3 regions of the Streptomyces sp. NPDC091682 genome follow, and region 1 is predicted to be linked to each of the others. Evidence: riboswitches for the same ligand, from Rfam matches in the RefSeq annotation. Region 1 holds a riboswitch; each other region holds the start of a gene.

What was found. Region 1 has a riboswitch for cyclic di-AMP ahead of ACIQK6_RS22505 (peptidoglycan DD-metalloendopeptidase family protein). Riboswitches for the same ligand answer to the same signal wherever they lie in the genome.
Positions count from the first base shown of each region.
Region 2: it holds a riboswitch for cyclic di-AMP, as region 1 does, so the genes downstream of both, ACIQK6_RS25770 (LysM peptidoglycan-binding domain-containing M23 family metallopeptidase) here and ACIQK6_RS22505 (peptidoglycan DD-metalloendopeptidase family protein) in region 1, are expected to answer to the same signal.
Region 3: it holds a riboswitch for cyclic di-AMP, as region 1 does, so the genes downstream of both, ACIQK6_RS35610 (transglycosylase family protein) here and ACIQK6_RS22505 (peptidoglycan DD-metalloendopeptidase family protein) in region 1, are expected to answer to the same signal.

Region 1 is NZ_JBIVTH010000009.1:269,830-279,710, forward strand. Features, by position in the region: gene ACIQK6_RS22495 (pitrilysin family protein) at 1-380, shown strand, start outside; gene ACIQK6_RS22500 (pitrilysin family protein) at 401-1,768, shown strand; cyclic di-AMP (ydaO/yuaA leader) riboswitch at 1,985-2,144, shown strand; gene ACIQK6_RS22505 (peptidoglycan DD-metalloendopeptidase family protein) at 2,157-2,960, shown strand; gene ACIQK6_RS22510 (GntR family transcriptional regulator) at 3,147-3,824, shown strand; gene ACIQK6_RS22515 (HPr family phosphocarrier protein) at 4,191-4,472, opposite strand; gene ACIQK6_RS22520 (GNAT family N-acetyltransferase) at 4,656-7,445, shown strand; gene ACIQK6_RS22525 (DUF5998 family protein) at 7,496-8,095, shown strand; gene ACIQK6_RS22530 (nucleotide pyrophosphatase/phosphodiesterase family protein) at 8,095-9,297, shown strand; gene ACIQK6_RS22535 (thymidine kinase) at 9,374-9,881, shown strand, end outside.
Region 2 is NZ_JBIVTH010000011.1:266,699-276,579, forward strand. Features, by position in the region: gene ACIQK6_RS25745 (WD40 repeat domain-containing protein) at 1-1,709, opposite strand, end outside; gene ACIQK6_RS25750 (hypothetical protein) at 1,727-2,554, opposite strand; gene ACIQK6_RS25755 (ATP-binding protein) at 2,551-4,458, opposite strand; gene ACIQK6_RS25760 (MBL fold metallo-hydrolase) at 4,962-6,155, opposite strand; gene ACIQK6_RS25765 (SGNH/GDSL hydrolase family protein) at 6,252-7,037, opposite strand; gene ACIQK6_RS25770 (LysM peptidoglycan-binding domain-containing M23 family metallopeptidase) at 7,203-8,168, opposite strand; cyclic di-AMP (ydaO/yuaA leader) riboswitch at 8,173-8,369, opposite strand; gene ACIQK6_RS25775 (tyrosine-protein phosphatase) at 8,662-9,453, shown strand; gene ACIQK6_RS25780 (aspartate aminotransferase family protein) at 9,495-9,881, opposite strand, start outside.
Region 3 is NZ_JBIVTH010000023.1:33,513-43,393, reverse strand. Features, by position in the region: gene ACIQK6_RS35630 (exopolyphosphatase) at 1-407, opposite strand, end outside; gene ACIQK6_RS35625 (DUF501 domain-containing protein) at 404-955, opposite strand; gene ACIQK6_RS35620 (septum formation initiator family protein) at 1,012-1,500, opposite strand; gene eno (phosphopyruvate hydratase) at 1,600-2,880, opposite strand; gene ACIQK6_RS35610 (transglycosylase family protein) at 3,172-3,915, opposite strand; cyclic di-AMP (ydaO/yuaA leader) riboswitch at 3,918-4,090, opposite strand; gene ACIQK6_RS35605 (transglycosylase family protein) at 4,367-5,401, opposite strand; gene ACIQK6_RS35600 (cytochrome P450) at 5,492-6,805, opposite strand; gene ACIQK6_RS35595 (globin domain-containing protein) at 6,936-8,132, shown strand; gene ACIQK6_RS35590 (nucleoside triphosphate pyrophosphohydrolase) at 8,159-9,190, opposite strand; gene ACIQK6_RS35585 (SurA N-terminal domain-containing protein) at 9,244-9,867, opposite strand.

The DNA.
Region 1 (9,881 bases):
CCAGCGGGGTCGAGATCCCCGCCATCGAGGCGGCCGTGGACGAGGAGCTCGCGCGGTTCGCCGCCGAGGGCCCGACGGCCGAGGAGATGGAGCGCGCCCAGGCACAGCTGGAGCGCGAGTGGCTGGACCGGCTGAGCACGGTGGCCGGCCGCGCCGACGAACTGTGCCGCTTCGCGGTGCTGTTCGGCGACCCGCAGCTGGCGCTGACCGCCGTCCAGCGCGTCCTCGACGTCACCGCCGAGGAGGTACAGGCCGTGGCCGCGGCCCGACTGCGCCCGGACAACCGCGCGGTGCTCGTCTACGAGCCGCTCGCGGCCGACGAGTCCGACCAGCACGACGAGTCCGACGACTCCGACGAGAACGAAGGGGCGGAGCAGTGAGCGACACGGCAGCCGTCACGATGACCTTCCACCCGCGCCCGCGGGCCGGCGAACCGCAGCCGTGGGCCTTTCCGGCCCCCGACCGCGGACAGCTGTCCAACGGGCTGACCCTGCTGCGCTGCCACCGGCCGGGCCAGCAGGTCGTCGCGGTCGAGGTCAACCTCGCCGCCCCGCTCGACGCCGAGCCCGAGGGCCTGGACGGCGTGGCGACCATCATGGCGCGGGCCTTCTCCGAGGGCACCGACAAGCACTCCGCCGAGGAGTTCGCGGCCGAGCTGGAGCGCTGCGGCGCCACCCTGGACGCGCACGCCGACCACCCCGGCCTGCGGGTCTCGCTGGAGGTCCCGGCCTCCCGGCTGCCCAAGGCACTGGGCCTGCTCGCCGAGGCGCTGCGCGCCCCCGCCTTCGCCGACGCCGAGGTCGACCGGCTGGTGCGCAACCGGCTCGACGAGATCCCGCACGAGCTGGCCAACCCGCAGCGCCGCGCCGCCCAGCAGCTCTCCAAGGAGCTCTTCCCGGCCACCCTGCGGATGTCCCGGCCGCGCCAGGGCACCGAGGAGACGGTCGCCCGGATCGACTCCGCCGCCGTGCGCGCCTTCTACGAGGCCCACGTGCGCCCCGCCACCGCCACCGCGGTGGTCGTCGGCGACCTGACCGGCATCGACCTGGACGCCGTGCTGGCGGACACCCTGGGCACCTGGACGGGCAACACGGCCGCCGCCCTCCCGGTGCCGCCGGTGACCGCCGACGACACCGGCCGCGTGGTCATCGTCGACCGGCCCGGCGCGGTCCAGACGCAGCTGCTGATCGGGCGGATCGGGGCGGACCGCCACGACCGGGTGTGGGCGGCCCAGGCGCTGGGCACGTACTGCCTGGGCGGCACCCTCACCTCGCGCCTGGACAAGGTGCTGCGCGAGGAGAAGGGGTACACCTACGGCGTGCGCGCCTTCGGCCAGGTGCTGCGCTCCACCGCGGACGGCAAGGGCGCCTCGATGCTCGCCATCAGCGGCTCGGTGGACACCCCGAACACGGGACCGGCGCTGGAGGACCTCTGGAAGGTGCTGCGCACCCTCGCGGAGGGCGGTCTGACCGACGCCGAACGCGATGTCGCCGTGCAGAACCTGGTGGGCGTGGCCCCGCTGAAGTTCGAGACGGCGGCCTCGGTCGCAGGCACCCTCGCCGATCAGGTCGAGCAAGAACTGCCGGACGACTACCAGGCGCAGTTGTACGCCCAGCTCGCCGCGACGGGCACGGTGGAGGCGACCACGGCGGTCGTCCAGGCCTTCCCCGCGGACCGGTTGGTCACCGTCCTGGTGGGCGACGCGGCGCTGATCGAGGAGCCCGTGCGGGCCCTGGGGATCGGAGAGGTCACGGTCGTCTCCAACTGACCGGCGGATGACGGCTCATTGAGGGTCGGCTGAAGGTTTCAGCAAGGGGTTCTGGCGACTTGTCTCCGGAACCCCTTTTGTCCGTTTAATGGCGAGGTTGCTTGTATGCGGTGTGGCGTACGCAACAAAAAGCCGTGTCTGTTTGGCGATTGACTGATGATCCGCCTAGCGTCGGCCGTGCTGCCCGTCAGTTGTACTCGCCGCACCCGCGGCACCGGACAGCGATCGCCGAGTCCCCGTCAGGCGCGAGCCTGGGGAGCCGGGGACCCACATGAGTCCCTGGGGTGAATCGGACCCCCTCGCAAGAGGAGGTCCGTAGGAGACCTTCCTGCTCCGAACCCGTCAGCTAACCCGGTAGGCGAGAAGGAAGGAAAGGATCAACCCCTTCATGGCGCTTGGCAGTCGTCCCGCTGGTACCGGTAAGCACCGTGGCTCCAGCCGCCTGAGCAAGAAGACCGCCGGTTACGCCGGTATCGCCGCGATCGCCACCACGGGCGTCGTCGGCTCCCTCGCCGGCCCGGCCTTCGCCGCGGACAACCACAGCAGCACCATCGGCCAGGACAACGGCCTGGGTGCCGTGGTCGTCGCCGAGGACCTCGCGGGCGACATAGCCGACCAGGCCGAGTCCCAGCACCGCGTCGCCGAGCAGGACGCCGTCAAGGCGCAGGCCGAGGCCGACGCGAAGCAGCGGGCCGCGGAGGCCAAGCGCCTCGCCGAGGCCAAGGCGAAGGTCGAGCGCGAGGCCGCCGAGCGCGCCGCCCGCGAGGAGGAGCGCAAGCGCCTCAACACCTTCGTCGCCCCGGTGGACGGCTCGTACGTCAGCACGCAGTACCACGCGGGCGGCGGCATGTGGTCCTCCGGCTCCCACACCGGCATCGACTTCCACGCCGCCTCCGGCACCTCGGTCCACGCGGTGGGCCTCGGTACCGTCGTCGAGGCCGGCTGGGGCGGCGCGTACGGCAACAACGTCGTCATCAAGCACAACGACGGCACCTACACCCAGTACGGGCACATGACCTCGCTGAATGTCTCCGTCGGCCAGCAGGTCACCCCGGGCCAGCAGATCGGCCTGTCGGGCTCCACCGGCAACTCCAGCGGCCCGCACCTGCACTTCGAGGCCCGCACGGGTTCGCAGTACGGCTCGGACATCGACCCGATTTCGTACCTGCGCTCGCACGGCGTCAGCCTCTGACACCGCCTCGCACCGCTTCACCGAAGACCCCGGCTCCCCGAGCCGGGGTCTTTGTGTGTTGCGTCTTTGTGCAAATGTTTCGTATTTCCGGCCGCTCTCGGAAATTATCGTGTGTTGCAATAGAGTCGCAGCACGCGCATGTGCGTGCAATGAGGGTGGCAGTCGGAAATAGGCGGAGGTTCGGTCTTGCGTATTCCTGCGCACGCGGTATGCACGGCAATCCGCGACGACATCGTCTCCGGGGTGTTCGAGCCGGGCGGCCGGCTGACCGAGGAGGTGCTGGCCCGCCGGTACGGGGTCTCGCGCGTCCCGGTGCGCGAGGCCCTGCGGACCCTGGAGTCCGAGGGGTTCGTGACCACGCGGCGGCACGCGGGGGCCTGTGTGGCGGAGCCGACCGAGCAGGAGGCCGCGGACCTGTTGGAGCTGCGGATGCTCCTGGAGCCGCTCGCCGCCGCGAGGGCCGCCCGCCGGCGCACCGACGCGCACCTCAAGGTGCTGCGCGGGCTGGTCAGGCTGGGGCAGGAGCGGGCCAGGCGGGGCCAGGGCGAGGACCTGCGGTCCCTGGGCGGCTGGTTCCACGAGACGCTCGCACAGTCCTCCGGCAGCCCCGGGCTGATCGCGCTGCTCACGCAGATGCGGCACAAGATCGCGTGGATGTACGTGGTGGAGGCGCCGGCCCGGCCCGTGGAGTCCTGGGCGGAGCACGGGGCGATCGTGGACGCGGTGGCGCGCGGCGACGCCGAACGGGCGCGGGCGCTGACCGCGGTCCACGCCGACCGTGCGGCGGGGGCGCACCGGCTGCGGCGCCGCCCGGCGGTGAGCACTTCGCAACCTGCCGTAAACATGTCGAGCGGCCGACATTAACAGGAGCCGTATACAAAGGGTGGGATCGCTCGAATTCGCCGTACGGTGGCCGGTCTGTGTTGGGTTGTTGGGTTGAAACAATTCCCCGTGCGGAATTCTGGCCGAGCTTAATTCGGCGTGCGCCGGGCTGGATTTCGGCGGGCCTTTTTCGCCGAGCGGGATTTCTTCGTGGTGCGCGGTCCCGCGGTCCCGCGGGGTGAGCGCATGGGGCGGGCCCGGAGCCCGGCTCCCGGGTCGCCCCGAGCGCGCGACCGTCCCCGGGGCGGGGTCCGGCTCGGCTCCTCGGTCCGGGCTCTGGCGAACGACGAAGCCGCGGCCCCCCGGATCGGGGGCCGCGGCTTCGCGCGTGAAGTGGAACCCGAAGGGTCAGACGGTCTCGGGGAGCTCCTCGAGACCCTCGGCGACCAGCTTCGCGAGGCGGTCGAGCGCGGCGTCCGCACCCTCGGCCTCGGAGGCGAGGACGATCTCCTCGCCACCCTGGGCGCCGAGGCCCAGGACCGCCAGCATGGAGGCGGCGTTGACGGGGTCGCCGCCGGACTTCGCGATGGTCACCGGGACGCCGGAAGCGGTCGTCGCACGGACGAAGATCGAGGCGGGACGAGCGTGCAGGCCCTCGGCCCAACCAACGTTGACGCGGCGCTCTGCCATGGTGATGCCCTTCAGGTTCTTACGGTTGTCTAGACCAGTCTCTCATGGCACCCGGAATGCTCGGGCCTACCTCCGGCCTGAATTTTCCGCCGTTCGGCCTTCCCCAGCTTGCCCTGGTTCGTCCCGTCATGCCTCGGCGCCGCGCGAGGGTTCGACGGCCCGATCCGGCCGTAAGGTAGGCCCATGACCATCGAGTCGGACCCCTCGTACCCGGCCCACTGGGAAGCCGATGTCGTCCTGCGCGACGGCGGCACCGCCCGGATCCGGCCCATCACCACCGAGGACGCGGGCCGGCTCGTCAGCTTCTACGAGCAGGTCTCGGACGAGTCGAAGTACTACCGGTTCTTCGCTCCCTACCCCCGGCTCTCCGACCGTGACGTGCACCGCTTCACGCACCACGACTACGTGGACCGGGTCGGGCTCGCCGCCACCATCGGCGGGGAGTTCATCGGCACCGTCCGCTACGACCGCATCGGCGCCGACGGCCGGCCCGCCTCCGGACCCGCCGACGAGGCCGAGGTCGCCTTCCTCGTCCAGGACGCCCACCAGGGCCGCGGGGTCGCCTCCACCCTCCTCGAACACATCGGCGCGGTGGCCCGCGAGCGCGGCATCCGGCGGTTCGCCGCCGAGGTGCTGCCCGCCAACACCAAGATGATCAAAGTCTTCACGGACGCCGGTTACCAGCAGAAGCGCAGCTTCGAGGACGGCTCCGTCCACCTCACCCTCGACCTCGAACCCACCGCCGAGTCCCTCGCCGTGCAGCGCGCCCGCGAACAGCGCGCCGAGGCACACTCGGTCCAGCGGCTGCTCGCCCCCGGCTCGGTGGCCGTCGTCGGAGTCAGCCGCTCCGGTGCAGGAGTGGGCGCGGCCGCACTGCGCAACCTGCGCGACAGCGGCTTCCACGGCCACCTGTACGCCGTCAACGAGGCCGTCACCCGCGACCTGCTCGACGGCGTGCGGGCCTACCGGACCATCGAAGCCATCGCCGCCCCGGTCGACCTCGCGGTGATCGCGGTCCCGGCCGACCGGGTACCCGAAGCGGTGGCCGCCTGCGGCGAGCACGGGGTGCAGGGGCTCGTCGTCCTGTCCGCCGGGTACGGGGAGAGCGGCCCGGCCGGACTCGCCCGCCAGCGCGAACTGGTGCGGCAGGTGCGCTCGTACGGGATGCGGCTGATCGGACCGAACGCCTACGGCGTGATCAACACCGCGCCGGAGGTGGAACTCAACGCCTCCCTGACCCCCGCGCCGATGCCGACGCGCGGCCGGATCGGCCTGTTCACGCAGTCCGGGGCGATCGGGATCGCCCTGCTCTCGGCCCTGCTCCGGCGCGGCGAGGGCCTCTCCTCCTTCGTCTCCGCGGGCAACCGCGCCGACGTGTCCGGGAACGACATCCTCCAGTACTGGTACGACGACGGGGCAACCGACGTCGCCCTGCTCTACCTCGAAACCCTCGGCAACCCGCGCAAGTTCACCCGGCTCGCCCGCCGGACCGCGGCCGTCAAGCCGGTGGTCGTCGCCAAGGGCGGCCGGCACAGCCCGGCCGGGCACGTCGTCCCCGACACCCGACTCCCGGAGGCCACCGTCTCCGCGCTGCTGCGCCAGGCCGGCGTCATCCGCGTCGACACGGTCACCGAGCTGGTGGACGTAGGCCTCCTGCTCGCGGCGCAGCCGCTGCCAGCCGGTCCCCGGATCGCGATCCTCGGCAACTCCGAATCCCTCGGGATCCTCACCTACGACGCCTGCCTCACCCAGGGCCTGCGGCCGCTGCCGCCGCTGGACCTGACGACGGCGGCCGCGCCGGCGGACTTCCGCGCCGCCCTGACCGACGCGCTGCGCTCCGAGGACTGCGACGCGGTGGTGGTCACGGCCATCCCGTGGGTGAGCGAGGACGCTCCGGCGGACGACCTGGCCGGTGCCCTGCGCGAAGCCGTGGCCGAGTACCCGGGCAAGCCGGTCGCGGTGGTCCACGTCGAGCTCGCCGAGCTCGTCGAAGCCCTGTCCGCCGTGCGCGGCGCCCCGCATTCCGCCCCGCCCCGGAACTGGGGCCCCGTGGCGGACCCCGCGCCCCCCGCACCGGCCGGTCCGCTGTCCGCCGCCGGCGACAGCATCCCCAGCTACCCCGCCGCCGAGCGGGCGGTCAAGGCCGTCGCCGAGGCCGTCCGGTACGGGCAGTGGCGCCGGGCCGCCGCCGACGACGACGGGCGGGTCCCCGAGTACGAGGACATCGACGAGGCCGGGACCGCGGACCGGCTGGCCGGGCTGCTGACGGACGTCGACCCCGGCGCCGTGCTGACCCTGACCGACCGGGACGCCCGCCAGCTGCTCGCCGGCTACGGGATCCGCGTCCTGCCCACCCTGCCCGCGCCGAGCGCCGACGCGGCGGTCCGCGCCGCCGCGGTGCTGGGCTACCCGGTGGCGCTCAAGACCACCGCGCCGCACCTGCGGCACCGCGCGGACCTGGGCGGCGTACGCCTCGACCTCACGAACGAGGCCGAGCTGAGGCGCTCGTACGAGGAGCTCACCGACGCGCTGGGCAAGCCGGCCGAGCTCCAGCCCGTGGTGCAGGCCATGGTGGCGCGCGGGGTGGACACCGTCGTCCGCTCCGTCATCGACCCCGCCGCGGGCGCCGTCCTCTCCTTCGGGCTCGCCGGCGTCGCTTCCGAGCTGCTCGGCGACACCGCGCACCGGCTCGTCCCGACCACCGACCGGGATGCCGCCGGACTGATCCGATCCATCCGGACCGCACCCCTCCTGTTCGGCTGGCGCGGCAGCGATCCCGTGGACACCCCCGCCCTGGAGGAACTGCTCCTGCGGCTGTCCCGCCTCGTGGACGACCACCCCGAGGTGATCGGCGTCTCACTGGAGCCCGTCGTGGTCGCCGCCGAAGGCGTCTCCGTGCTCAGCGCCACCGTCCGCGTCGCCCACCCGCCGGCCCGCGGCGATCTCGGCCCCCGGACCCTCCCCAGTTACTGACCGGGTACGGCGCGGCCTGAGGGGCCCGTACGGGCCTTAGGATGGACCTCATGGCGAAATCCGGTACGACGACCCAGGGGCTGCGCACGGCGATCGAGCGCAGCGGCTACTACCCGGCCCTCGTGGCCGAGGCCGTGGAGGCCGCGGTGGGCGGCGAGCCGATCTCGTCGTACCTGGTCCACCAGGAGACGACCTTCGACTCCAACGAGGTGCGCCGTCACGTCACCGTGCTGGTCCTGACCGGCAACCGCTTCATCGTCAGCCACACCGACGAGCAGGCCGCCGACGCCGGATCCCCCTCCCCGTACGCGACCACCTCCACCGAGTCGGTCAAGCTGTCCAGCATCTCCTCCGTGGTGCTGAGCCGCGTCGTCGCCAACCCGGAGTCCTACACCCCCGGCACCCTGCCCCGCGAGGTCGTCCTGACCATCGGCTGGGGCGCCGTCTCCCGGATCGACCTGGAGCCGGCCGCCTGCGGCGACCCGAACTGCGACTCCGACCACGGTTACACCGGCAACTCCACCGCCGACGACCTCAGCCTGCGGGTCAGCGAAGCCGGCGACGGGCCGGAGGCGGTGCGCCAGACCCTGGTCTTCGCTCAGGCCCTCAGCGAGGCCACCGCGGCGACGTCTTCCCCCTCCGCCCGCTGATGGCGTACTCCGCGGCACAGGAGTGGCCCGAGCCGGAGCTGCTGGACCTGGCGGGCGCCCCCGTCCCGGAGTACGGCGTCGGGTCGCTCGCCGACCTGCTGCCCACGCTCGTGGCGGGCCAGGGCGTCCCCGGGTTCACCGCCGCCATCACCGAGCTGACCCCGGCCGACCGGAACTGCGTGTTCCTGGTCGACGGCATGGGTTGGGAGCAGATCAAGGCGCACCCGGACGAGGCCCCGTACCTCACCTCCCTGCTCGGCAGCTCGCGCGGCGGCACCGGCCGCCCGATCACCGCGGGCTTCCCGGCGACCACCGCCACCTCGCTCGCCTCCGTGGGCACCGGCCTGCCGCCGGCCCGCCACGGCCTGCCCGGCTACGCCGTCCGCAACCCCGCCACGGGCGAACTCATGAACCAGCTCCGCTGGCACCCGTGGACCTCGCCGAAGCCCTGGCAGCCGTACCCGACCGTCTTCCAGCAGGCCGACAAGGCCGGGGTGGCGACCGCACAGGTGTCCTCGCCCGCCTTCCAGACCACCCCGCTCACCAAGATCGCGCTGAGTGGCGGCACCTTCCTCGGCCGGATGACTGGCGAGGAGCGGATGGACCTGGCGGCCGAGCGCCTCGCGGCCGGTGACCGCTCGCTCGTCTACACCTACTTCAGCGAGCTCGACGGGGCCGGCCACCGGCACGGCGTGGACTCCGACGCGTGGCGCGGCCAGCTGATGTACGTGGACCGGCTCGTCCAGCGGCTCGCCGAGCAACTGCCGCCGCGCACCGCCCTGTACGTGACCGCGGACCACGGCATGGTCGACGTCCCCTTCGACGAGGACTCCCGGATCGACTTCGACGAGGACTGGGAGCTGAGCGCCGGCGTCGCGCTGCTGGGCGGCGAGGGCCGGGCCCGGCACGTGTACGCGGTGCCGGGCGCCGAGGCCGACGTACTGACCGTGTGGCGCGAGGTGCTCGGCGACCGGTTCTGGGTCGCGAGCCGCGAAGAGGCCCTGGAACTCGGCTGGTTCGGCGCGCCGGGGGAGTGCGACGAGCGCGTGCTCGGACGCATCGGCGACGTGGTGGCGGCCGCCCAGGCCGATGTCGCGATCACTGCCTCGCGCAACGAGCCGAACGAATCCGCCCTCGCCGGAATGCACGGCTCGATGACCGCGGCGGAGCAGCTCGTCCCGCTGCTCGAAATCCGCACCTGACCTTCTCCGCCCGGCCGCCCGGCCCACCGCCCGTCACCTGCGTCCCTCCCACGTCCCGAAAGGTCCCGTACTTCCCATGCCCGAGCTGGTGTTCTTCTCCGGAACGATGGACTGCGGAAAGAGCACCCTGGCGCTCCAGATCGCCCACAACCGTGACGCGCGGGGACTCCAGGGCGTGATCTTCACCCGTGACGACAGGGCGGGCGAGGGCAAGCTCTCGTCCCGGCTCGGCCTGGTGACGGAGGCGGTCGAGGCGCCGGAGGGCATGGACCTGTACGCGTACTTGGTGGCGCAGATCTCCCAGGGCGGCAGGGCGGACTACGTGATCGTGGACGAGGCCCAGTTCCTGGCCCCCGTCCAGATCGACCAACTGGCGCGCATCGTGGACGACTTGGACATGGACGTCTTCGCCTTCGGCATCACGACGGACTTCCGGACGAAGCTGTTCCCGGGTTCGCAGCGGCTGATCGAGCTGGCGGACCGACTGGAGCAGCTCCAGGTGGAGGCCCTGTGCTGGTGCGGTGCCCGCGCCACGCACAACGCCCGTACGGTGGGCGGCGAGATGGTGGTCGAGGGCGCCCAGG
Region 2 (9,881 bases), on a different contig from region 1:
AACGTGATGCTGCCTGCGGTCTGAGCACGACGGTCGTCGAGCGCCCACACGCGCGCCGTGGAGTCGTATCCAGAACTGACCGCCACCGGGCGACCCGCGACGTCTGCAACGCTGATCTCGCGCGGCGTGTCCGTGTGGGCGGTGAACGTCTGCCGTAGGCTCCCGTCCGCCAGATTCCATTCGTGCAGGGTGTGGTCGGCGGAGGCTGACAGCAGTACGTATCCGGACAGGGAGTCGAGCAGCCGAGCCCTGCGGTCTCGCTCGGTTCCGTGTCGCATGCGCTGTCTGGTGCCCTTCGGCGGGGTGGGGACGTCCGCGTTTCGGCTGTGCGGCGGGTCGGATGCCCGGGCGGAGGGGGTGAAGTACGCAGCCAGCGCGCTGATTTCACCGAAGTGTCCGGCGAGCTGGCGCAGCGGTCGTCCGCCCCGTTCCAGTTCCCACAATCGGATCGTCCCGTCCGCTCCACCGGTGACGGCCACACAGTCGGCCCCGGTGTCGACGACCGCAAGCGTGGCCATGGAATCCGGCGAGCAGTTCAGGGTGGTGAGCAGGTCGCCGCCGAGGAGGTCGAAGACACGCCCGGTGCCGTCGGCATGGGCGACGAACACGGCTGGTCGCTGGCCTACGTGAACCGCAGCGACAGCGGTGACGGGGGAGTCGCCGATCCGTACCCGGTGCTGCCGTTCCGCTCCCGTTCTGGGGTCAAGTGACAGCAGTTGCCCCTGGCCTACGACGGCGATGACGTCGTCCGCGCCGGTGTCGGTGACGACCACGGCGCCCGGCGAGGGCACGGCGGTGAAGAGCTGATGGGCCGTCCCCGTGCCCGGGTCGCGCATGCTCACCGTGCCGTCGCTGCCGTAGGTCACGAGCGTGAACGCGCCGTCCAGGTCGCACGGTTTGATCTCGCGCACCTCGCCCTGATGAGCAACCTCCTCCCACAAGATCGCACCACTGCGCGGATCCCAGCAGCGCAGGATTCCGTCCTCTGCGGCTGTGACCACGACGAAGGGGTGGGGGCCTCCTACGGCGACGGCCGTCAGCGGCGCAGTGTGCCCGTGCGCCTCGTGGTGCAGGGTGCCGGTGGTCAGGTCCCAGACTCTGGCCACCTTGTCGCCCACCGAGGTGGTCACCGCGAACGACCACCCGTCGACGGTTCCGGTGGCCACCGACGAGACCGCCGTGTCGTGGGCGAGGGCGGCCCGGAGCGCGAAACTGATGGTGCTCGCTGTGGACCAGCGGCACTGCCACGGCGTGGGCGGCGCGTGGCGGGGGTGGTAGAGCCGGCGGCTGATGTCCGGCCACTGGTGGCGGGCGGCGTCGACCGCCAGGATGTGGCGCCGCGCATCCGGTCCGACGGAGACGTGCTCCTTGAGTGAAGCCCGGTAGACCGGCAGCGCCTGGGTCGGCGTCTCGGCCTCCAGCAGGGCTCCGAAGCCCAGTACCGAGTGGGGGTCGGCGTGGACGAGGAACTCCCAGTCCTGGAAGAGCCGCCGCAATTGACCGGACTCTGCCGCGTGTTCGGCGGCGTGCCGCAGCAGGTACGGCGAGGCGAGGTCCCAGCGCGGGGTGTTGTCCACATCGATGGGGGCGGTGAGTCGGCCGAAAACCCGGGAGGCAATGGAGCGCAGGCGTTTCTCCTGGACCGAACGGGGACCCGCCTGCTCCGCCCCTTGGAGTTCCTCCGACGCCTCCCCTTGGATTTCGCTCATGCCGGCTCGTGCTTCGTTCATGCCGCCGAGGCCAGAAGTCGGGCCACTTCGGTCGACTTCAGGTAGTACTCAGCGTGATGGAATTTGAACCCCTGGTGGATGACACCGTGTTCGTCGCTGTCGACGCCGCGGAAGCTGCGTGAGATCCCCTTGATGGGAATGGCGACCGGGTCTCCGGGGTCGGCCAGATTCGCCCAGCGACCCACCGCCCGAGGTCGCACGCCCATGCCGCCCTCGGGAGTGGGAACCAACCGATCGAAGATCACCTTGGGAACGGCGAGCGGCGAGCCCACCGTCACCCACAGCGGGACGTGCGGTGTTCCCTCCTGGTGCAGCGTCTCGTACGCCACGACGGATCCCAGGGAATGAGCGATGAGAACGTCGGGCCGATGCTCGACGATCGTTTCGTGCAGCCGCCTCTGCACTTCCTCTCGTGCCGGGCCGGGGGTCCGGTAGGCGGTGACCTCCTTGGCCCAACGGACCATGAGCCACTCCATGAGCCACTCGGGGCACGCCCAGCTCTCCGCGATGTCGGCGATGCCGTCTCGCAGCAGGGTGGTCAACAGTCCCTGAGCCAGGCGTCCGGACTCGGCGCCGCTGTTCGAAGACTGGGTTGCGAGGAGCCCGCGCAGCGTTTCCTCCTCCGCCTGCGTAAGGTCCTCCAGTTCCGTGTCGTCGCTCTGGCGGCCCTTTTCGCGCAGCAGATCGGCATAGTAGACGACCTGTACGTCTGCGTCGTCGACGCCCAGGTGCTTGGCCCAGACGGCGGAAAGGTTCCGGGTGGCCGTTTCGGCCGACTCCCCCGGCCGGTGGTTGCCGATTCCGTGGATTCCGACGATCTTCACTCCGGTCCTCCGGTGGAGTAGGGAAGGGCTTTGAGGTAGTCGGCCAATCCCTGGTGGAAGAGCCGGTAGAGCGTGGACCCGTCGCTCTCGACGCCGGTACGCAAATAGAAGCGGCCTGCCTCCAGAAGCATCCGGACGTTGTGATCGCCGACCTCGGGGTCGAACTCGGGCGCGACGCAGACAACGGCGTCCGTGGGGAACCCCTCCCCCTTGGCCCAGGCCACTGCGGCCAACACGGCCCGCAGGCGGGGGCCTTCCGGGTGCAGGCTCAGGTCGAGTTCCAGCACGCCGGGGAGCGTGAGGGGGACGCTCGCGCCCAGTTCCTCGGCGGCTTCCACGTCTGCCGGCGCCTCAAGCGTCTCCAGCGCCCGGCCGTAGATGCGTGCCACTAGGAACGGACCCCACTCCTGTGTGGCCCGGGGGTCCTTCGTGAGGGTGGCGGCGATCGTCTGGGCCAGCGTGGTGCGGACGGAGCGCCGGGATGCATCGCAGTAATCGGGGAGTCCGGCGAGACGCAGCACGAGGTGGTGGGCAAGGTCGGCCCGCAGCTCGTCCACCGGTACGTCGTCCAGGTCGAGCAGCGTCCCGCGCCGCGCGGCCTGCCCCAACAGCGGCTGAAAGCGCGTGCCGCGCCGCGTGCCGACGAGGAGCCGGACGATGGGCTGGCCATCCGGGCGTACGCCCTCCACCAGCGGCAGCAGCAGCCGCTGCATCAGGTCGACGGGGTCGTCGGCCTCATCCAGGGCATCGAAGATCAGCGGCGGCACGGCCGGGAGCAGAGCCAGCGCCTCGATCAGATCGGGTACGGTCCACGGCTCGGCGCTCCCGGTGTCGCGGCCGGCAAGCCGCCACTGCAGGGCCAAGGAAGTGACTACGGCTTCGAGGTCGCGGTTGCGCGCGTGGATCGCCGCCAGCATCGGGTTCGGTGAGGGAACACCGTCGGGCTGCTGCGCGGCCAGGTGCTTGCGGATGTCGGGTGCAGCCCGGACGATCTCCTCGTGCCCGGCGCAGACCAGCGACCCCAGCAGGGCCGACTTGCCGGACCCGGGTGCGCCGGTGACGACACGCAGCCCACCGCAGGCGGGGTCGTCCACCCAAGGGGCGAGTTCGGCAAGCTGCCGGGTGCGACCCACAAAGTGATCACCGACCCGATCCATGAAGTGCTCAGCGCCCAGGTCGGCGACGAACGCCCGCACAGGGGGCTCGACCGCCTGGAGCCGTTCCAACCGGGGGTCGCTGACCCAGTTCGGGTTGGCGAAGAACGGCAACTCGAGCGGCTGCGAGGTGTCGACCTTGGTGGAGTGGACCTTCTGTCTACTGTTGATCTCGCTCAGCCGGAGCTGGATCGCCGACGTCACCCGGTCCCACCGGACGTAACGCAGCAGAGGTGACGTATCGAGGCCGTTAGCGGCGATCTCTTCCAGAACTTCGGCCACAGCGGTGCTGAACGCACCGTCGTAGGCCGCACGGTCCGGACTCGTGGCCGCGATCACCCAGGCGTGCAGCTGATCGTCGGGGATCTGAGCCAACTGCGCGATCCGGGCCGTACGTCCGGCACGGCACAGGTCGACCAGGAACAGCATCGGGTGCGGCAGACCGTTGGCCTCTTGGACCCAGAGACTCACATCAGTGCCCACCCCGGTGTCGCCGCAAGACGGCACCATGGCCAACCGCTCCGAGCCCTCGGCCGCCTTGGTCCGCCCCCTGCCCGCCGGCATCGTCGTGCCGTGCGAGATCACGTGCACAATGCGGTACTGCTCTTCGCTCGCGTCGGTCCAACTGCGCCGCACGGTCTTGCGGTCGGGCTCTCGCACCGCTGTGACGTCGTACGCGAGCTTCGAGTAGGCCTGCTCCAACCTGGACATCAGGTCCGGCACGAAGGGGAGTTCATCCCACCCGTGCACACCGGGTAGCGGTTCCTCGCCCTCAGCAACAGCCGGGGCGAACCGGCTCACGCCCATCAGCAGCGCCCGCGACGGATCAGCCCCTCCGGGCGTCGCATCCCCCATGCCGCTCCTCCCCCACCCGGGAATGCCGACCAGCGGCCCCTTGCGGAGACCACCCGGCGATCGTACCGGCCGACCAGGTCAGCAACTGCTCGGGCTAGAGTCCAAGGCACAGGACGCAGGCCCAGGACGCAGGCCCAGGACGCAGGCCGAGCAGCCCGTTGCGGCCGCGCGGCCTGCCGTCTCTGCGAGGCTCTCGACAGCCTCACATCCGCACGATCTGCGCCTGCGCCACCACTCGGAGTGACCCGTTCGGCAACGGAAGGGGCGCGAAGAGCCCCGTCCGTCCCCCGGCCGCTCCGCGCGAGCGGACCCGTCGATGTCACGGACGGTCCGCTCGCGCTCCTCGGGGCTCAGCCTGCCCCATCACCGCGCTGACTGCGGCAGCTCCGCGTCCGGCGTCACCGCTCGCCCGCCAGGTCCAGATCACCGGCCCTGGACCCACTCGCCTCCGGTTCCACCGGCTTCGGGCGACGCCACGGGTGGGCGATCGGACGGGCGATGGGGCGCCACCACGGATCCACGGGCAGCGTTCCGGCAGGCTCGAAGGGCTCGCCCGGGCGCGGGAGCGCCACCAGCTGGTCGGCCCCCTCCGCAGCGTCGACCGTCCACTCCCCCGGCTCCGCCCAGGCGTGCAGGGCCAGGTTGAAGGTGCCCCAGTGGATCGGCAGCATCGTCCCGCGCGGGACGCCGCCCTGCAGGTCGAGGTGGGCGCGCATGCCCTCCTCCGGCGTCATGTGGATGTCGGGCCAGTACTCCGAGTAGGCGCCGATCTGGATCATGGTGGCGTCGAAGGGCCCGTGCTCGGCACCGATCTCCTCGAAGCCGGGGAAGTATCCGGTGTCCCCGCTGTGGTAAATCCGGTGCTCGGCGCCCGCGACGACCCAGGACGCCCACAGGGTGTGCTGCTGGTTGCGCAGGCCGCGGCCGCAGAAGTGCCGGGCGGGGGTGGCCGTGAGCGAGAGGCCGGCGATCTCGGTGCTCTCGTTCCAGTCCAGCTCGCGCAGCCGGTCGGCCGGAACGCCCCAGCGTTCCAGGTGCGCGCCGACGCCCAGCGGGACGGCGAAGACCGTGTCCGTCCCGGCCAGCGCCTTGATCGTCGGCAGGTCGAGGTGGTCGTAGTGGTCGTGCGAGATGACCACGACGTCGACCGTGCCCAGCGAGGCCAGCGGAACCGGTACGGGGTGCAGTCGCTTGGGGCCGGCGAAGGGGAAGGGGGAGCATCTCTCGCCCCACACCGGATCGAACAGCACCCGGCGCCCGTCGATCTCCGCCAGCACGCTGGAGTGTCCCATCCAGGTCAGCCGCAGGCCGCTCGCGGGCGGCTTCGCCAGGTCCGCGAGGGTCGTCGGGTGGACCGGGATCGGTGCGGCGGGGCTGCGCCGCTCCCGCTGCTCCCGATGGAAGTAGATCTTCGCGAACTCCGCCATCGACCCCGAGGGCCGGTTCCGGGCCCCGACCGGGTTCTGGAAGACGCCGTCGGCGAAGTTCGGCGAACGGCGGATCCGCTCCAGCCGGGCACCGGACGGGTCCGCACCGAAGGCTTCGGGCCGCAGGGCACGCAGCCGCGGACGCAGGGGACGGGAGCCGGTCAAAGCGCCTCCAGGGAGGATGGGGTCAGGATGGTCGTGCTCTACGACCATCCCAACGCACACCGGCCCCGAAGGATTCCGCTTCCGGCTCCTCGCCCGCTACAGCGGCAGCAGGTCCGGCCGCTTCGCCTCCACGTGGTCCCCGGAGGACTCCCCGCGCAGCCGTCGGCCGATCCACGGCGCGAGGTGTTCGCGCGCCCACTGGATGTTGTCCCGGGTGACGTCCACCGAGCCGCGCGGCTGCTGCGGGGGCCACGGCTGGTCGGGGTCGGCCGGCACGTCCAGCCCGAGCACCTGCGCGGCGCGCAGCGCGACCCGCGTGTGCCCCTCGGGCGAGAGGTGCAGGCGGTCCGTGTCCCAGGCCCGCCGGTCCTGTACGGACTTCAGCGACCAGAGGTCGAGCACCGGGCAGTCGTAGCGGTCGGCGATGGCGCGGACGTGCGCGCTGTACGTCGCCACCTTGCCGCGCAGGTGCTTGAGCACCGGTACGCCCCGGGTGTCGAAGCCGGTGGTGATCATGACCTGGCCCACGGCCCCGGTGAGGTCGGCGACGGCCGCCTCGAACCGCTCCGCCACGTCGTCCGGGTCGGTGCCGGGCCGGATGATGTCGTTGCCGCCCGCGCAGAAGGTCACCAGGTCCGGTGCGAGGGCCTTGGCCCTCGGAAGCTGGTCGGCCACGATCTGGTCGAGGAGCTTCCCCCGCACCGCCAGATTCGCATACCGGAAGTCGTGCTCTTCGCGCTGATCGGCCAGGAGCACGGCGAGCCGGTCCGCCCAGCCGAGAAATGAATCCCCGGGTCCCGGGTCCCCCACGCCCTCGGTGAAGCTGTCCCCGATCGCCGCGTACGAGCCGATGGTCTTGAGTTTCGTCGTCGTCGCTGCCACGAGAACCCATCCTTCACTCCCGTAACCAACCTACGCCAACGTAATGAGGGGTTGACGGACCGTGATCTGTACCACGTCGGGGATAAGGAATAAGTACACATGGGGCCGGGACCCCCCTCGGGTCCCGGCCCCACGCGTGTCTGCTCCTTCCTGCGGCGGGTGCCGTCAGAGGCTCGCGCCCTTGGAGCGGAGGTAGGCGATCGGGTCCATGTCCGAGCCGTAGGACGGGGTCGTACGGATCTCGAAGTGGAGGTGCGGGCCGGTCGAGTTGCCGGTGGACCCGGAGAGGCCGATGGCCTGCCCCGCGGTGACGCTCTGGCCGGAGGAGACGGAGAGCTGGGACAGGTGGGCGTACTGGGAGTACTTGCCGTCCGCGTGCCGGATGACGACCTCGTTGCCGTACGAGCCGCTCCAACCGGCGGAGACCACGGTGCCCGCGCCGACGGCCTTGACGGTGGTGCCCATGGCGGCGATGAAGTCGACGCCGGTGTGATAGCCGGAGGACCACATGGCACCCGCGACCTTGTACTGGGTGGAGATGCCGCCGCTGACCGGCGCCACGAAGCCGGCGGTCGACTGCGGCGCGGCGGCGGGGGCCTCGGCCCGGGGCTCGGCGGCGGCTTCCGGCTGCGCCGGGGCAGCCTGCTCGGCCTGCTTGCGGGCCGGCTTCGGCGCGGCCGGCGCGGCCTGCTCCGCATCGGCTTCGGGGGCCGGGCCGGCCTCGGCCTCGGCGGGCGCCGGCGCGCCGGGACCGCCGAGGTGGAGCTTCAGGCCCGGGTGGATCAGCGACGGGTTGCCCCCGACGGCCTCGCGGTTGTCGGCGTACAGCTGCTCCCAGCCGCCGGACAGGTGGCGCTCGGCCGCGATCTTGGAGAGGTAGTCGCCCGGCACGACGGTGTAGACGGTCGGGGCGGCCTGCACGGCGGCGACGGGGGCCGCCTGCAGGGCGGCGGGGGCCTGCGGCGCCACCGCGGGGGTCACCGCGGTCGCGGTGGCCGGGGCGCCGGCCGCGTGGGCGCCGGCAGCACCGATCAGCGGCAGCGCGAGGGCCGCGCCACCGGTTCCGGCGACGGCGAAACCGCGGGAAAGGGAAAGGGACTTGGGGCGGCGGTGCTTACCCTTTGCAGGCATGACGAATTCCTCTCCGGCGCCTGCGAGGTGAGCTGTCGGGTTCGGACTGGAGATGTCCGGACGTACATGTAGGAGACATGCACGTCTTCACCCCGAGCCGTCCCGGCGAATGGATCTCCGGGTCGGCGGCTTACCTGGTTCCCCCGCTCCTGCCGCGCGAATAGGTCGGATGCGGTTTCCGGGAGGCGGCAGGATTTGGCGGTCCACCCGGATCGATCGCGAAGGTAATCCCTTGCGGCCGCGGGGAACAAGCCGTGAATTCCCTGACGGAATAACAGGCATGAGGGACCGCCGGAATTACCGTCACCCTGCGTCCATTCCCCACCGCCAACGACCGCCCCGACGGGGCCATTCGCCCTTAGCGATCAGGCACTCACGGTCACCGTATGATCTGGCTCACGGGGACGTGCCCGATCTCGCCTCCGGATATGGCAAGTTGGCGCCAAGTAGCGTAATTCGGACAGAGGGCCCAGGACGTGGCGGAGGAGTTGCTTTGACCCAGCAGATACAGGAGCCGGAGCTGTCCGGAGTGCGCAATTTCCGCGATGTGGGCGGATTGCCGACTTCTGACGGACGAACGGTCAGGACGGGACGACTGTTCCGAAGCGGACATCTCGCACATGCCACCGAAAGCGATGCAGAGTTCCTCGCCTCGCTCGGTCTCCACACCATCTTCGACTTCCGCAACGTCGCCGACCACGCGCTGGAGGGACCGGACGTCGAGCTGCCCGGCGTCCGGAACGTCAACATCCCGCTCTCGGACCCGGCCGACGGACGGGAGTTCTGGCGGCTGGTCCGCGACGGCGACCTCGCGCAGCTGCGCGAGATCCTGGGCGACGGCAAGGCGGCCGCCCGGATGTCGAACTCGTACCGCGAGATCATCCGGCAGCGCACCGCCGAACACGGTCGGGTCGTGCACGCCCTCGCCGGGGACAGCGTCCCCGCGCTGATGCACTGCGCGGCCGGCAAGGACCGGGCCGGCCTGTCGATCGCCGTCACCCTGCTCGCGCTGGGCGTGGAACGCGAGGCGATCGTGGCGGACTACCTGGAGTCGAACGCCCCGCACCGCCGCTACCGCGTGCGCCGCACCGACGAGTCGGCGGCCGCCCGCTCCCCCGAGGTGATGGAGCTGCTCGCGCCGCTCTTCGACGCCCGCGCCGAGTACCTGGTGGCCGCCTTCGACACCATCGACGAGATCTGGGGCGGGGTGGACCGCTACCTGGCGGAGGGCCTCGGACTGACGCCCGAGACCCTCGACCGACTGCGCGACCGGCTCCTGGTCTGACGCGGCGGGGAACGGCTTCCCCCCACGGGGTGGGCGGGCCGTCAGCGCGCCGCGACGGCCTGCTTCACCAGTGTCCTGCCGAAGTCCCAGATCAGCCCGGACCCACCGTGCGCCTCGTCCATGACCTCGCGGAAGGCCCCGACGAACCGGTCCACGTCCGCCTCGTCCACGATCAGCGGCGGGATCAGTTTGATCACCTCCAAGTGGTCCCCGGAGACCTGGGTGAGGATCCGATGCTTCTGCAGCAGGGGCACCACGACCATCTGCGCGAAGAGCCCCTTGCGGGCCGCCTGCAGCATGGTCCACCGGCTGCGCAGGCCCAGCGAGGACGGCCGGCCGAACTCGATGCCGATCATCAGCCCGCGGCCCCGCACCTCGTGCAGCAGCTCGTACTCGTCCACCAGCGCGGCGAGCCGCCCGCGCAGCAG
Region 3 (9,881 bases), on a different contig from region 1:
AACGGCCGCGGAAGGTGCTCGTGCGCCGCGAGCTCCTTGGTGGCACCGACGAAGGAGAACTCCGCCTCCTGGTCACCGGAGATCACCTCGGGCTCGACCCCCAGGATGTCCAGGACGCCCCGGACGAAGTCCGCCCGGTTCTCGGCATCCCGGGAGGCGGAGGTCGCCACGAAGCGCACCCGCTCCGCACCGAACTCCTTGATCACTCCCGCGTACTCGCGGCAGGCGGCGAAGGTGCGCTCCAGCGCCTCCGGGGCCAGGCGCCCGGTCCGGTCCACGTCCTGACCGAGCCGGACGATGGTCATCCGGCGGTCCAACTCGACCAGCTCGCCGGTGGCCGGCTCGTAGTCCGCCACCAGCAGCCGGATGGAGTTCGTACCGCAGTCGACGGCGGCGACCCGGGTCACGCCCGCGACCCCTCGTCGTCCGTCTTCTTCTCCCCGCACGGCACGACGCAGGCACCCTTGGCCCACCACTCCGGCAGCATCGCCAGGGCCTCGTCACCGAACGGGTTCACCCCGGGGCCGGCGGCCAGGGAGTGGCCGACCAGCACGTGCAGGCACTTCACCCGGTCCGGCATGCCGCCGGCGCTCGGGAAGCCCTGGAGCACCTCGATGGCGTCGCGCCGCTGGATGTAGTCCTCGTGGGCGGCCTGGTAGGCGGCGGCCAGTTCCTTGTCCTCGGCGAGCCGGGCCTGCATCTCCTTCATCACGCCGTTGGCCTCCAGCGTGCCGATCGCGGAGGCCGCGCGCGGGCACGTCAGGTAGTACAGCGTCGGGAAGGGGGTGCCGTCGGGGAGCCGCGGGGCGGTCTCCACCACGTCCGGCTGCCCGCAGGGGCAGCGGTGCGCGATGGCGCGCAGCCCGCGCGGCGGGCGGCCGAGCTGCTGCTCGAACGCCTCGATGTCCGCGTCGGTCGGCTCGGTCCGGTCGGTCTGGGGCGGGGGCGTCTGCATGCCTGGAGGAAGTCTCTTCGTTCTCGTGGATGGGTGCTGCGGTACGGCGGTACGGATCACTCGCCGGGGCGGTCGGCCTTGTCGACGCCGTCCCAGACGTTGGAGTACCAGGGGCGGTCGGAGCCGGCGTGGCCGGTCCGGTGCGGCTGCGGGGACTGGGCCCCGGGGTCGCTCATGATGTAGCCGATCTCCCCCGGGCGCAGGAAGTGCAGGTGCTTGCGCGCCTGCTGCTCCGCGTAGGCGTCGTCCTGCCAGCGGGCCTTCTCGTCACGGAGCCGCTCGAGGCGGTCCCGCGCGGCCGCGGCGGCCCGCTGCTGCTTCGCGATCTCCGAGCGCTGGGAAACGTACTGGCGCATCGGATACGCGAGGGCGACGACCAGCGTACAGAGGACGAGCACCAGGAGCGCGGCGCGGCCGGTGAGCCGGCTGCGGCGGACCTGGCGCCGCGACTGCGACCGGTAGACGTGGGCGGCGGTCCGCTCGCCGAGCTGCTTGAGCCTCGTCGCGGTGGAGAAGGTGGAGAACCGATCCCGGTTCCCGGCCATTGGTCCGCCTCCCCTAGGTACGCACTACGCAATACGTCCCCGCACACGGTACGGGACCGAGTGCGGGGACGTACGGAGGCCAGCCCCTCAGGGGGGTGATTAGCCCTTGAAGCGCGGGAAGGCGGAGCGGCCCGCGTACACCGCGGCGTCGTCGAGGATCTCCTCGATGCGCAGCAGCTGGTTGTACTTGGCGACGCGGTCCGAGCGGGCCGGGGCGCCGGTCTTGATCTGACCGCAGTTCACGGCGACGGCGAGGTCGGCGATGGTGACGTCCTCGGTCTCACCGGAACGGTGGGACATCATGCACTTGAAGCCGTTGCGCTGGGCCATCTCGACGGCGTCCAGGGTCTCGGTCAGCGAACCGATCTGGTTCACCTTCACGAGCAGGGCGTTCGCGGAGCCCTCCTCGATACCGCGGGCCAGACGCTCCGGGTTGGTGACGAACAGGTCGTCACCAACGATCTGGACCTTGGCGCCGAGGCGGTCGGTGATGGTCTTCCAGCCGTCCCAGTCGTCCTCGAACAGCGGGTCCTCGATGGAGACGAGCGGGTACGCCTCGACGAGCTCGGCGTAGTAGTCGGTCATCTCGGCGGCCGAGCGGGACTTGCCCTCGAACTCGTACTGGCCGTCCTTGTAGAACTCGGACGCGGCGACGTCGAGCGCGAGCGCGATGTCCGTGCCCGGGGTGTAGCCGGCCTGCTTGATGGCCTCGATGATGAGGTCGAGCGCGGCGCGGTTGGACTCCAGGTTCGGGGCGAAGCCGCCCTCGTCGCCCAGGCCGGTGGAGAGGCCCTTGGTGTGCAGGACCTTCTTGAGGGTGTGGTAGACCTCGGCACCCCAACGCAGCGCCTCGGAGAAGGACTCCGCGCCGATGGGGGCGATCATGAACTCCTGGATGTCCACGTTGGAGTCGGCGTGCGACCCACCGTTGAGGATGTTCATCATCGGAACGGGCAGCAGGTGCGCGTTCGGACCGCCGAGGTAGCGGAAGAGCGGGAGGTCCGAGGCCTCGGACGCGGCGTGCGCGACGGCCAGGGACACGCCGAGGATGGCGTTGGCGCCGAGCGAGCCCTTGTTGTCGGTGGCGTCCAGGTCGAACATGGCCTGGTCGATCAGGCGCTGCTCGGTGGCGTCGTAGCCGACGAGCTCCGGGCCGATCTGCTCGATGACGGCGAGGACGGCCTTCTCGACACCCTTGCCGAAGTAACGGTCGGGGTCACCGTCACGCAGCTCGATGGCCTCGAATGCACCGGTGGAGGCGCCGGACGGAACTGCAGCACGGCCGGTGCTGCCATCGTCGAGGCCCACCTCGACCTCGACCGTGGGGTTGCCTCGGGAGTCCAGGATTTCCCGGGCTACGACGACGTCGATGGACGGCACGAGCATCTCCTTCTGGGATGTGACGCTGAGTGTGCGGTGGCGTGTCAGGCCGTGGGATGGCCTTGCCGCCTAGAGCCTAACCGGCTCCGGGCACTGGGCCGCCCGACCGCCCGGACCCTGGGACGAAAAAGCGCTCGAATACCCCTCTTCCGGGACATACATCGCTTGATCATCGACGTTCGGGGGCCGCACGCAGCACCGCCCGGCGCGTGGGGCGCGCGCCGGGCGGTGGAAATCCTGCACGGGGTCAGCTGACGCCGCGTACACGTTCCTGCGGCTCTACCGCAGTGTTCAGCTGAGCTTCAGCTTCTGTCCCGGGAAGATCAGGTCGGCGTCCGAGACGATGTCCTTGTTCAGCTCGAAGAGCTGCTGCCAGCCGCCCTTGACGCCGTTGGCCTCGGCGATGGTGCCCAGGGTGTCGCCCGACTTGACCTCGTACGAGCCGTTGCCGGTCTTCGGCGCGGCCGGAGCCTCGGTGCGCTCGGAGCGGGTGGTCGGAGCCTCGGCGCGCTTGGTCTCCTGCTTCGGCGCGGCCTTGGTCTCGACCTTCTTCGTCTCGACCTTCTTCGTCTCGGCCTTCGGCTGCGGCTTGGACTGCGGCTTAGACTGGGGCTTCGACGACGCCGGGGTCTCGGAGCCGCCACCGCTGTAGGCGGAGTTCGACAGGCCCTTGCCGCAGGACGGCCAGGCGCCCTTGCCCTGGCTCTTGAGGACCTTCTCGGCGATGGCTATCTGCTGCGACTTGGAGGCCTGGTTGGCCTGCGCGGCGTACGACTTGCCACCGAACCCGGCCCACGTGGAGGGCGAGAACTGCAGACCGCCGTAGTAGCCGTTGCCCGTGTTGATGGCCCAGTTGCCACCCGACTCGCACTGCGCGACCTTGTCCCACTCGGACGTGGTGGCGGCGCTGGCGGTGCCCGCGGCCATCAGGGGGGCGGCCACGGCCACACCGGCGACACCGGCGAGCGTGACGATCCGAACAGACCGCTCGATTGCAGTACCGCGACGGTGCTTGCCCTTGCCGGAAAGCAGCATGGAGTTCTCCTCACCGACGCCTACGAGGTGAGCTGTCGGGTTCGGGCGAGTGAGTTGCCCGGCCGTGCGACCTAGCGCACGTCTTAACCCCAAGCCGGTTGCGTGACCGTCTCTCAACGGCCGCTCCCGGCACCTACCTTGGTTCCCCCGCTCCTGCCTTCGGCGCTTGACGCGACGACTGTTCCCCCCGTCCGCCGGCAGGATTCGGCGATGCGGTCGAAGGAGCTCGCGGTGGCGAGCGATTCAGAAGGTAGACAGGTCTCTCCCCGATGTTCAACGACGAACATCGGGGAGAAACGGCCCCTACTTGCGCCCCCTGCAGGGGTGTTTGCGCAGGTGAGGGCGGGGTTTGCGGAAGCCCCGAGGCGGGACACGCCAGTTGACCGGAAGAGACACATGTCTCACTTATAGAAATCCGACATTCGACTCTTTCCGGATAACTGAACTGTCCTTATTGCGGGGTTAGATCCAGGTTCTGGCCGGGCTTGATGAGGTCGGCGTCCCCGCCGATGACTTGCTCATTGGCCTGGTAGAGACCGTTCCAGCCCCCCTTTACGCCCTTGGCAACCGCGATGGTCGCCAGGCTGTCGCCCGCCTGGACCGTGTAAGTGGGGTCCGATGCGGCACCGGACGGGGCCGTCGACTCGCCCTCGGGCGCACCGCGGTGCTTGCCGCTGCCCTCGACAGGAGTGGCGCCGGTGGTCTGCGGGACCTCCGGGTTCGCGGGGGCCGTCGAGTCGACCGGGGGCAGTCCCGGCGTGACGGGCGGGGTGGTGGGCGCGGTCGGGTCCACCGGCTGCGTCGGCGCCGTCGGGTCGACGGGGGCCGGCGTGCCGGTCGGGCCGCCCGGCTGGACCGGAGCGGTCGGGTCGACCGGAGGCGTCGTCGGGACGTCCGGCGCGGGCATGACGGGCAGCCCGACGGACGGGGCGTCGGGAATCAGGAACGGGGTGCTGGACGGGCTCGCAGCCGGGGCCGGGGTCGGCGACCCGTAGTCCGTGGACGGCTTGCCGCCCCCGGTGGACGGAACGGCGTCGTCCGGGCGGGACGGCGCGGGGGCGATCGGGCTCTGGCTGCCGGGCAGACCGGGGTCCACCTTGGCGGCGGGGCTCTCCTTGACCAGGCCGGCCGAGGCCGCACACAGCGGCCAGGCCTGCGGCCCCGTCGAGCCGAGCACCCGCTCGGCCACGGCTATCTGCTGGGAACGGCTCGCCAGGTCGGGGCGCTCGGCGAAGTCGAGCCCGCCGGCGCTCTGCCACTCTTCCTGGGTGAACTGGAGTCCGCCGTAGGCGCCGCTACCGAAGTTCGCGCTCCACGAGCCGCCGCTCTCGCACTCGGCGACCTTGTCCCACGTGGACGTGTCGGCGGCAGTGGCGCTGGTGGCGGCCAACAGCGGCATGGCCAGCGCGGAGCCAGTGACTCCGGCTGTGACGACCAGCGCGGGGACCTGGCGGGGGCGTCTGTGACGGCCGTTCCCGGAGAGCATGAGGGATCACCTTTCGCATATAACAGCGGGGTAACGGCAGAACCTAGCGGCCTTCGAACGATTGTCACAAGTCAAGGCCGAACCTGACTTTTAATCAGCTTTCGCGCAACTGTTTTGAGCCGTGAATCGAACGGGAAGAGTGCGCAGTCCTCGCATGATCAACCCTCCGCGCCAGCGCAGGTCTTGGGGTGGAACGGCAAGTTCCAGATCAGGTAGACGCGTCAGCAAAGTCGCGAGTGCGGTCTGCCCTTCGAGTCGGGCGAGCGGGGCACCCAGGCAGTAGTGGATGCCGTGGCCGTACCCGAGGTGCTGATTGTCGGTCCGGGAGAGGTCGAGGGTGTCCGGGTCCGCGAAGCGCTCGGGGTCCCGGTCGGCCGCGGCGAGGACGACGAGAACCGGATCGCCCGCCGCGACGTCCTCGCCTCCGAGAGTCAGTGGTTCGGTGGCGAACCGCCAGGTCGCCAGCTCCACGGGGCCGTCGTAGCGGAGCAGCTCCTCGATGCCGGTCTCCAGCAGGCCGCGGTCGCCGGCGGCGAGGGAGTCTTGGAGGCGGGTGCGCTGGTCCGGATTCATGAAGAGGGAGTGGACCCCGTTGCCGATGAGGTTCACGGTGGTCTCGAAACCGGCGAAGAGCAGGATGAAGGCCATGGCGGTGGCCTCGCCCTCCGTCAGGTGGTCGCCGTGATCGCTCGCCCGAATCAGGTCGGAAATGAGGTCATCGCCCAGATCATCCCTTTTGCGATGAATGAGTTCACCGAGGTAGGTCCGCATCTGCTTGACCGACCGGGCCACCCCACCACGTGGACCGCCGCCGTGGCGGATCATCATGCCGGCCCAGTCGCGGAAGTCGTCCTGGTCCTCGCGCGGTACCCCGAGCATCTCGCAGATGGCGTAGATCGGGAGCGGGAAGGCGAACTCGTGAATGAGATCGGCCTCGCCCCTCCCCGCGAACTGGTCGATCAGGTGGTCGGTGAGCGCCTGCACCCGCGGGGCGAACTCGGCGACCCTGCGGGGGGTGAAGGCCTTCGACACCAGTCGCCGCAGCCGGGTGTGGTCGGGCGGGTCGATGTTGAGCAGGTGCGTCATCAGCTCCGCCTTACGCTCCCCCGGGATCCCGGTCTTGCCCTTGGCGTGCGCGGGCTCGGCGTGGTGCGCCGGATTCTTGCTGAGCCGCTGGTCGGCGAGGGCCTGGCGGGCATCGGCGTACCGGGTGACGAGCCACGCCTCGACCCCACTGGGCAGCTTGGTGCGGTGCACCGGGGAGTGCTCGCGCAGCCAGGCGTACGCCGGGTAGGGGTCGGTCGCGAACTCCCAGTCGAAGAGGGTGGGGCCCTCGGCGGAAGGAGTGTCGGCGGGAGTGTCCGCGGGGGTTTCGGCGGGGGTTCCGGAGGTCTGCTCGTGCACCTGATGACCGTATCCCGGCGCCGAGACCCCATCCGATATAGCCGGTTAGTCGCGGCTGTCCGTAGATCGGCCATCCCTTGACGTCAACTTCTCCGACATTCCTACTTTCGGTTTTGTGGATGTCAGGATCTTGAAAAGCAGTTTCGCGGTGGTGGAGAGACGGGCCGAGCACGCCGTCAAGTTCTTCTACTCCCACCTCTTCTGGCACAACCCCGCGATCCGCGCCCTCTTCCCGGACCCCCTCCACGACATGGAACGCCAGCGGGACCGGCTCTTCGCCGCGCTCACCCACGTGATCGCCCACATGGACGACGAGACCCTCGGCCCCTACCTGCGCGACCTGGGACGCGACCACCGCAAGTTCCTGGTCCGCCCCGAGCACTACGCGGCCGTCGGCGCCAGCCTGCTCGCCGCACTCGCGGAGACCTCCGGCGCGGCCTGGACCCCACCGGTCGAGAAGGCCTGGGCCGAGGCCTACCAGGTGATGGCCGACGCGATGACGGCCGGCGCCGAAGCGAGCGAGGACCCACCGTGGTGGGACGCCGAGGTCGTGCGCCACCTCCAGTACGGACCGGACATAGGCGTCCTGACGCTACGGCCGCACGCCCCCTTCCCCTATCTCCCCGGCCAGTACACGAGCGTGAGCAGCGGTCGGTTCCCGACGACCTGGCGCACCTACTCCATCGGCAACGCCCCCCGCCCCGACGGCACCCTCGACCTGCACGTCAGCCGGGTCGAACAGGGGCGCCTGAGCACCGCCCTGGTCCGCGAGACCCGGCCGGGCGACCTGCTGCGACTCAGCGCCGCCGGCGGGCAGCTGACCTTCCGCCGCGCGGACCGCCCGGTCAGCCTGATCGCCGCCGGCACCGGCTGGGCACCCATCCGGGCCCTGCTGGAGGACCTCGCGGAGCGTCCCTGCGATCAGGACGTACGGCTCTTCGTGGTGGCCCGGGACGGCGCGCACCTCTACGACCGCCCGCTCATCGACGCGTTCGCCGCCAGCTGCGCCTGGCTCGCCGTCACCTACATCACGCCCGCCCCGGGGCGCCACCGCAACCAGGCCACCGACCGGCTGGCGACCGCCCTGGGCAACCGGGGGCTGTGGCCGGACCAGGACGTCTACCTGAGCGGTCCGCCGCAGTTCATCGACGAGACCGCCCACCTCCTCCAGGAGCTGGGCGCCCGCCCCGGCCGCCTCTTCCACGACGCCGTACCGGCCCGGGGCCCCGCGTACGGGGAGCGCCCGCTGGGATTCGGCGAGTGGTTCCTCGACCCCCGGGCGCCCCACTGGCACGACCCGTCGGCCCGCGCGCCGAAGGCGTACTGAAGGAAGGCCCCCTCGAGGAAGGTCCCCTACTCGCCCGGCTCCGCCACGCCCTCGGCCGCCCGGATCGCGTCCCGGTAGGCGCGGGCCGCCGCGCGCAGCGCGGTCTCGGGGTCGGTCCCCGCCGCCTCGGCACGGGCCGCGAGCTCGAGCAGTTCGTACCCGATGCCCTCGCCGCGGGGCAGTTCCACGGCCACGCCGCCCGTCCGGGCCCGGCCCGCGAGCTTGGCGGCGAGCGCCAAGCCGGGCTGGCCCACCGGGATCCCGTCGGTGACCGACTCCCGCCGCTTCTCCACCGCCTTGGTGCGCTGCCAGTGCGCGTTGACGTCCTCCGGGGTCTCGGCCTCCGCGTCGCCGAAGACGTGCGGATGCCGGTGGATCAGCTTGGTGACCAGCGCCCCGGCCACGTCGTCGATGGAGAAGGCCTCGGTAGCGTCCTCGCCGTCCTCGCCGTCCCCGCCGGCCTCCTCGGCGATCCGGGCGTGGAAGACCACCTGGAGCAGCACGTCGCCGAGCTCCTCGCGCAGCTCCTCCCGGTCCCCGTCCTCGATGGCCTCGACCAGCTCGTACGCCTCTTCGATCGCGTACTTGGCCAGGCCCCGGTGGGTCTGCCGGGAGGTCCACGGGCACTCGCGCCGGACCCGGTCCATCACCTGGACCAGGTCGAGCAGGCGCGCGCCCGGCAGGTCGTAGGAGCCCGGAAGGAGTTCCAGGTCGGGCATCGAGACCCGGCCCGAGCCGGCCAGCCGGGCCAGCCCGTCGGTGAGCCGCTGGTCGCCCTCGCCGCCCGGGAGCACCACGACCGTACGGCCGCCCGCGCAGGCCTCGACCAGCGCGTGCGCGTCCGGGCTCTCGAACGCGACCTCGATGCCCGCCTCCCGCAGGTACGGCAGCTGCGGGTGGTCGGGGTCGGCGCACAGCACCCGGTCCGCTGCGTGCAGGGTCTGCCACGCCGGCCAGGACAGTACGCCGGGGGCGACCCGGTGGCTGGTGGTCAGCAGGACGATGCGGCCCGTGGGCTCGGCGGCGGCGGTGGCGGTGGGTTCGGAGTGGTCGGTCACCCTCCGAACCTACCTCCGGCGCGCCGGCCCGCGGCCCGCGGGACCCCGGAGCCTCAGGCTCCGGCGGGCGCCGCCTCGGGCCGCGTCCGCTGGGTGATCCAGGGCGTCTCCCCGGTGCCGAGCTTGATCTCCTTGGCGTCCCAGGCGCCGTAGCGCGGGTTCACCTCGATGTGCAGTGCCTCGACGGCGGCGCGGGCGGGCTGCTCCAGCTTCCCGGCTCCGTACTTGGCGGTGAGCGCGGTGAGGAGCACCCGGTCCCGGAGGAAGCGGTCGACCTGGCCGGGGGCCATGGCCCCCTTCTGCAGGAGCAGTGCCTCGAACTGCTCGTTGCCGCCGTTCTCGTCGACGTACGCCTTGCGTTCGTCCTCGATGTCCTTCTGGGTGGCCGTGAGCCCGGCGGTATCGGCCATCTTGTCGATGATCCGGCTCTGGAGGAGCGCGTCGAGCTTCTGCCGCTCCAGGTGGGGGGTGCTCGCGATGAGCTCGGCAGCGGCCTGCCCGGACCGGTTCTGCGCCGCACGGACGTCGTTGACCTGGGCCTGGAGCGCGGAGGTGGTGATCCGTTCGCCGCCCACGACGGCCGCGGTGCCGGCTCGCGGCTCGCCCGAGCAGGCGGACAGCAGGGGCGCCGCCACGAGCAGGGCGGCGGAGACGGAGAGCGCTGTGCGACGGTGCAAAGGAGCCTCCAGGG